3 regions of the Xenorhabdus griffiniae genome follow, and region 1 is predicted to be linked to each of the others. Evidence: riboswitches for the same ligand, from Rfam matches in the RefSeq annotation. Region 1 holds a riboswitch; each other region holds the start of a gene.
The links. A riboswitch is a leader RNA that binds a small molecule or an ion and turns the genes downstream of it on or off. The one in region 1 is predicted to bind thiamine pyrophosphate.
Positions count from the first base shown of each region.

Region 2: another riboswitch for thiamine pyrophosphate. It lies ahead of thiB (thiamine ABC transporter substrate binding subunit); the one in region 1 lies ahead of thiC (phosphomethylpyrimidine synthase ThiC).
Region 3: another riboswitch for thiamine pyrophosphate. It lies ahead of thiD (bifunctional hydroxymethylpyrimidine kinase/phosphomethylpyrimidine kinase); the one in region 1 lies ahead of thiC (phosphomethylpyrimidine synthase ThiC).

Region 1 is NZ_CP147737.1:406,722-408,991, reverse strand. Features, by position in the region: gene nudC (NAD(+) diphosphatase) at 1-758, opposite strand, end outside; TPP riboswitch at 1,022-1,146, shown strand; gene thiC (phosphomethylpyrimidine synthase ThiC) at 1,292-2,270, shown strand, end outside.
Region 2 is NZ_CP147737.1:4,146,309-4,148,578, forward strand. Features, by position in the region: gene ptsP (phosphoenolpyruvate--protein phosphotransferase) at 1-28, opposite strand, end outside; gene rppH (RNA pyrophosphohydrolase) at 38-568, opposite strand; TPP riboswitch at 685-789, shown strand; gene thiB (thiamine ABC transporter substrate binding subunit) at 1,015-2,001, shown strand; gene thiP (thiamine/thiamine pyrophosphate ABC transporter permease ThiP) at 1,977-2,270, shown strand, end outside.
Region 3 is NZ_CP147737.1:2,892,276-2,894,545, forward strand. Features, by position in the region: gene fbaB (class I fructose-bisphosphate aldolase) at 1-127, shown strand, start outside; gene thiD (bifunctional hydroxymethylpyrimidine kinase/phosphomethylpyrimidine kinase) at 189-989, opposite strand; TPP riboswitch at 1,030-1,122, opposite strand; gene cspE (transcription antiterminator/RNA stability regulator CspE) at 1,247-1,456, opposite strand.

The DNA of each region.
Region 1 (2,270 bases):
CGGCATAACGCAACTGTATCTTCAATTAAACGGCGGGCAATCGTATCAGGGGGAGGAATCAAGGGAAGGTGATCATAACGGTGCCAATCTGCACTAATAAGTTCGACGGGATCAATATTGATTTCACCGCTCTCATAATCGGCCAGAAAACCCACCATCAATGAATTTGGAAAAGGCCACGGCTGGGAGGCGACATAACGCAAGTTACGGATCTTAATTCCGCTCTCTTCCATCACTTCACGATGCACAGCTTCCTCCAGAGTTTCCCCCACTTCAACAAACCCGGCCAGCACGGTATGGATCCCATTACGGTGACGCTGGTGTTGTGCCAGCAAGATATGGTCATCACGGCGAATACCGACAATGATGCTGGGCGCAATTTGTGGATAGTAATGTTCATGGCAGTGGTTGCACAAACAGGCCCATTCATGCTGACTATGCTGCATCTCATGACCACAGTAACCACAATAATGATGTGAACGATAAAATTCAGCCAGTTGAACACCGCGCCCAACCAACTGAAATAACTTAGCATCCCGATCAGCAATTAAACGGGGAGAGGACATATCTGAAGCCATTTTATGACGCACCAGCCAGACCGTTTCCCCCAACCACTCACCAATCGGTTTTGCCATATGGCCTTGTAAGGACCATTGACTGGCCGTACCTAAAGGTAACTCTCCTTGCGGGAGCCAAACGCGATTTTCGAGACTGACAATCCACCAGCCTTGTTCTCCACCTGTCAGTTTTTGTTGCATAATCTGTTCCATCATGGGTTATGTGATTTATACGCTTTACCTTTCAAGTTGCTCATTATAAGACAACATAACTCATTGTTTCTCCCCGCGAAGCGGGGAGAAACAATATGCATCTTGAAGTGAGATGGGTATATAACGTCTTCAATCTCATTATATTAACCGCACTGGCAAATACTCTTCTTAAATGGGCGTCACAGTAATAAACACATGCTCCCAAAAACGGGGTTGTAGTTTTCACAATCCCCTTTATACTTTGGGGTGTTTTTTTCTTGTCGGAGTGCCTAGCGTTCAACGTATATCACGATGGACACAGGCTGAGACCGTTAATTCGGGATCCGCAGAACCTGATCGGGCTAATACCCGCGAAGGGAACAAGAGTAATCCCCCGCTGCCAACAATCGTACATCTATACATTACATGTACAGATATTAATCAGCACCAACCATTACTCCCTGCGAGCTCCAGACAAGCAATTTTCTCAACTTAAGCCTGATCAACAATGAGACAGGCGATAACACGGTCAGGAATTTGCTATGTCTAAGTCCAACAATATCGTTATTTCGAATACTGTTATTCCAACGGCTGATATCTCGCCTAAAGCCCATCCAGCACGGCCACGTAAGGCTCAACGAGATGCGGCACAAGCGTTTATCCATTCCATTCAAGGGGTTACTTTTCCCAACTCAAAACGCATTTACCTTGAAGGCTCACGTCAAGATATTCAGGTTCCTATGCGTGAGATCCAACTTTCTCCCACATTTATTGGGGGCACGAAAGAAAATCCCCAATTTGAGGCAAACGAACCGGTTCCCGTTTATGACACTTCCGGCTCTTATGGCGATCCTGCTGCCATACTGGATGTAAGGAAGGGGTTGTCTAAGATCCGCCAACCGTGGATTGATGAACGCAATGATACCGAACCTGTTTCAATCCTCAGTTCCGATTTTACCCAACAACGCCTTGCCGATGCCGGATTAGATCACCTGCGTTTTCACTATCGCCCGCATCCACTGAAAGCTAGGCATGGCAAGCGAGTCACCCAATTGCACTATGCACGCCAGGGGATCGTGACACCCGAAATGGAATTTATCGCATTGCGTGAAAATATGGGGCGCGAACGCATTCGTAGTGAAGTCTTGCGCCAGCAACATGCAGGGCAAAGTTTCGGTGCCAACTTACCGGAAAACATTACCCCCGAATTCGTCCGCCAGGAAGTTGCTGCCGGCCGCGCGATTATTCCCGCCAATATTAATCATCCTGAATCTGAGCCGATGATTATTGGTCGCAATTTTCTGGTAAAAGTCAATGCTAATATCGGTAACTCCTCCGTCACATCCTCCATTGAAGAAGAGGTGGAAAAGCTGATTTGGTCTACCCGCTGGGGTGCAGATACCGTGATGGATCTCTCCACCGGACGCTACATTCACGAAACCCGCGAGTGGATCTTGCGCAATAGTCCGGTTCCCATTGGGACTGTGCCGATTTATCAGGCACTGGAAAAGGTCAACGGCA
Region 2 (2,270 bases), 1.0 Mb from region 1:
CGACAATTTCCCGTAAGCGCATGAGCATAACAATGACCTAACTTTTTCTACGACGATGTAAATAAGGTGAATGGAATAATGAAGCTGGCTCCTGCGTTGACATTACAATAGAAGAGAATTCTTTCATCACGCGTCGATAGACATCTCGTTTAAAAGAAACAACCTGCCGGACAGGATACCAATAACTCACCCAACGCCAACCATCAAACTCCGGAGTCTTACTGCGCTGCACATTAATATCCGCTTCATTACACAATAACTGCAATAAAAACCAACGTTGCTTTTGCCCAATACAAACAGGCTTTGTATCCCAACGCACCAAACGCTTGGGTAATTTGTAACGCAACCAACTCCGGGTTGAGGCAAGAACCCGTACATCTTTGCGACTTAAACCAACTTCTTCGAACAACTCGCGATACATCGCTTGCTCTGGTGATTCCCCTGGATTGATACCCCCTTGAGGAAACTGCCAGGAATGCTGCCCATAACGGCGGGCCCACAGAACCTGCCCTTGGCGATTACAAATTACAATTCCTACATTCGGGCGGTAGCCATCATCATCGATCACCAGACTACCTCTCGATATAACAAATTTAAAAAGATAGCTAATTGTTTCACACTCATCTCAAGCGGTAAACCTCTATGATGAGACTTTGCAGACGTAGCCGAAGTCTCTACAATACCGCTATCTCAACGGGGTGCGGCTGTCGCAAAACAGTGCTGCTGAGAACAAACCCGTCGAACCTGAACCGGTTAGTACCGTCGTAGGGATTTGAGACGCTACTCATTGATATAATAGATGTCATTTTCATTTAGCACCTTCTCAGATCCTTTGCTGTCTGCTAATAACAAATATTAAGTAACTGATATATATACCAATCCAACTTCAAGTTGTAGCTTGCAAATCAAAGACGCATCTTGAAAGGCAATTGGTATACAACTATCAATATTTTTAACTATTGATATATGCAACTACAGGAGAGCAAAGTGTTTACTAAATTATTTTCCCGCTTTATGGCTATCAGCCTACTGTCTGTTTCTGCCAGTGTTTTTGCTCAGTCAGGCCAGGCAAAACCTACCCTGACAGTTTATACTTATGATTCATTTGCCTCTGAATGGGGACCAGGACCTGCTATCAAAAAAGCCTTTGAGGCAGAATGTGACTGTGAACTGAAACTGGTTGCGTTGGAAGATGGCGTCTCCTTGCTGAACCGTTTGAGAATGGAAGGCAAAAAAACACCCGCAGATATTGTATTGGGGTTAGATAACAACCTGATTCAAGCCGCTCAGCAAACCGGATTATTCACACCAAGTCACGTCGATACCTCAAAACTGAAATTACCCATTGCATGGCACAACACGACGTTTATTCCTTACGATTACGGTTATTTTGCCTTTATTTACAACAAAAATACCCTGCCTCATCCCCCCAAAAGTATGGACGAATTAATCAATAGCCACCAGAATTGGAAGATTATTTACCAAGATCCACGTACCAGCACACCAGGTTTAGGGTTACTGCTCTGGATACAGGAACTCTATGGCGACAACGCCGCTCAGGAGTGGCAAAAAGTGGCCCAAAAGACACTCACCGTCACTAAAGGCTGGAGTGAAGCCTATGGCCTGTTTCTGAAAGGTGAAGGTGATATGGTGCTGAGCTATACCACATCACCTGGCTATCACATTATGTCAGAGAAAAAAGATAACTACGCCGCCGCTATCTTCAAGGAAGGACACTACTTGCAAATTGAAGTGGCTGCTCAGTTGGCCTCAAGCAAACAACCAGAACTGGCACAGAAGTTTATGAATTTCATGCTCTCTCCGGCATTTCAGCAAGTCATTCCAACAACCCAATGGATGTATCCTGTCATTGATATCCCTTTACCCGACGTTTTCAAACAACTTCCTGTTCCTGAGAAATCCCTGCTATTCAACGCAGATGATGTGGCAAAACACCGTACAAAATGGATACGTACATGGCAAAGCGCAGTCAGCCGTTAATCGCGGGTTGGTTATTGCCGGGGGTTATTGCCTCTGGCCTGTTAATTATAGTTGCCCTGTCAGCATTCGGGACGCTGTGGTTCAATGCACCTGAAAGCCATTGGCAGGAATTCTTGCATGACAGTTATCTCTGGCATGTCATTAGATTCACCTTCTGGCAGGCATTTCTCTCTGCCGTCTTATCGGTAATCCCCGCTATTTTTCTGGCTCGGGCACTTTATCGGCGCCGTTTTCCCGGAAAGACACTCTTTCTGCGCTTATGCGCCATG
Region 3 (2,270 bases), 2.3 Mb from region 1:
TAAACGTGCCGGAGGGATGGGATTGATCCTTGGCCGCAAGGCGTTCAAAAAATCGATGAAAGAGGGCGTTGAGTTAATCCACTCCGTACAGGATGTTTATCTCGATCAGAAAATTACTATCGCCTAATCAATTAGTTTCAGTATGTTCAAAATGGGGATCTCTGCATCCCCATTATTTACCCCAAAATTCACCACCATTGATGAAAATGGTGAACTGGCCCAATGCCATGACCAACTTGTAAACTATCCGCCTGTATCAGCGCATTTTGTAAATATGTTTTAGCAACCGGCAACGTACTTTGCCAGTCTGAATGGCGTGGACGCAATGCAGCAAGTGCTGCGGATAAAGTACACCCCGTTCCATGAGTATGCCGTGTATTTATTCTGGGTGCAGTAAAACGCCACTCCCCTTGCGGGGTAAAAAGCCAATCCGGGCTTTCCTCATTATTCAAATGTCCGCCTTTCAATAAAACCGCCTGACATCCCATTGAACGTAATGCTCTGCCCTGCTGTAACATTTCATCTTCCGTATCAGCAAGATCACAGTTCAATATGGCTGCCGCTTCCGGCAAATTAGGGGTGATCAGAGAAACAAGTGGCAGCAATTGCTCTACCATTGCGGTAATGGCCTCCGGTGATAGCAAGGGATCACCGCTTTTCGCCACCATAACTGTATCCAATACAATGCAGGGAATAGCATAACGATGCAGCGACTCCGCTATCACAGCGATATTAGCTGCATTCGATAACATCCCAATTTTGGCGCTGTCTATCCTGACATCTGAAAGCACTGATTCTAACTGAGCAGCAACAAAAAGGGGATCAAGATCATACACAGATTGTACGCCCAGTGTATTTTGTGCAACCAACGCAGTAACAACTGTCGTACCGTAAGCCCCAAGCGCGGAAAAGGTTTTTAAATCGGCCTGAATGCCGGCACCACCGCTAGGATCGGTTCCTGCGATAGTCAGTGAGTTAATTCTCATTATAGTGATTCCTACCACCAGCTAAAGAAAAGCGGTATCGGAATAAGAGATACCATGACTTCCCTACGCTGGTATTATCCAGATCAGGTAATACGGGTACTTCTCAGTTCAATAAAGAACGCCCCGAGTCAAAATAAAAATCACCCTATTAGTACTCTAATAGAGTGATATTTGCAATAGGTTATCGTCAGATACTAAAACCAAACTAACGATAAATAGATTTAGCCAGTAATTAGATACCCGCCAAATTAAATTTGTTACTATAAAGTTGTGACGTTTGCAGCAGCAGGACCTTTAGGGCCATCCTGAATTTCAAACTCAACTTGTTGGCCTTCAGATAATGTTTTAAATCCATCTTTCATAATTGCAGAAAAATGTACAAATACATCTTTGCTACCATCAGCTGGAGTAATAAAACCAAAACCTTTAGACTCGTTGAACCACTTCACAGTACCAGTGATTTTTGCCATTTCAAAAATTTCCTTTGAATCACTTTATTAGCCTATTGGCATAAAAATAAACAAACCAGTATTAGTTGCTGTTATTTATTAACAGAACCGTACTTCGTTTACCCATGTGTTTTATCACACACTCTTTATATAATCGCAAGCCATTTTTTTCAGGCGCTGGAGCCAACGCACATATTTAAAGTTCTTAATATCTATTCCAATTTGAAATCACTGAATAATTTTTAATTCACATAACATCATGAATTAACACAAAAAGAAAAGTTCACCCTAAGAAATAGCTTTAATAAGACTAATACATAATACTGTTTTCCATATCTATTATGGTGTAGACCAGAGAATTATCGTTATGCAAAATTCATTTTAGATAACGATAAAAATTATATACCAGTCTAACTTCAAGATGCGTGTGATTTCTCCCCCGCTACGCGAGGAGAAATCACGTTTCATAGCGTGTTATAAATTGCAACTTGAAGTTTAATGCGTATAGCTAATTTCACTTATTATTTTTGAACATACAATATAGTTGTTTTATACCCAATGAATTTCAAGTTGCAGCTTGCAAAGCTATGTGATTGTTTATATCTCCCTACGTAGCGAGGAGATAATAAGACGCATCTTGAAAAACGATTGGTATACATATAACCAGCTTACTTTTTGTTTATCATTTATTAAATATTATTCAATTATAATATTTGTAGGATGATTTTTACTATTCGTCTATACGATCATTGATTTCATCAAGTGCATTTTTGCCGGCATTGCTTCAGTTTAAAATGAAACCATATTGTCCAAAAAAGAGTATATACCAATCTAA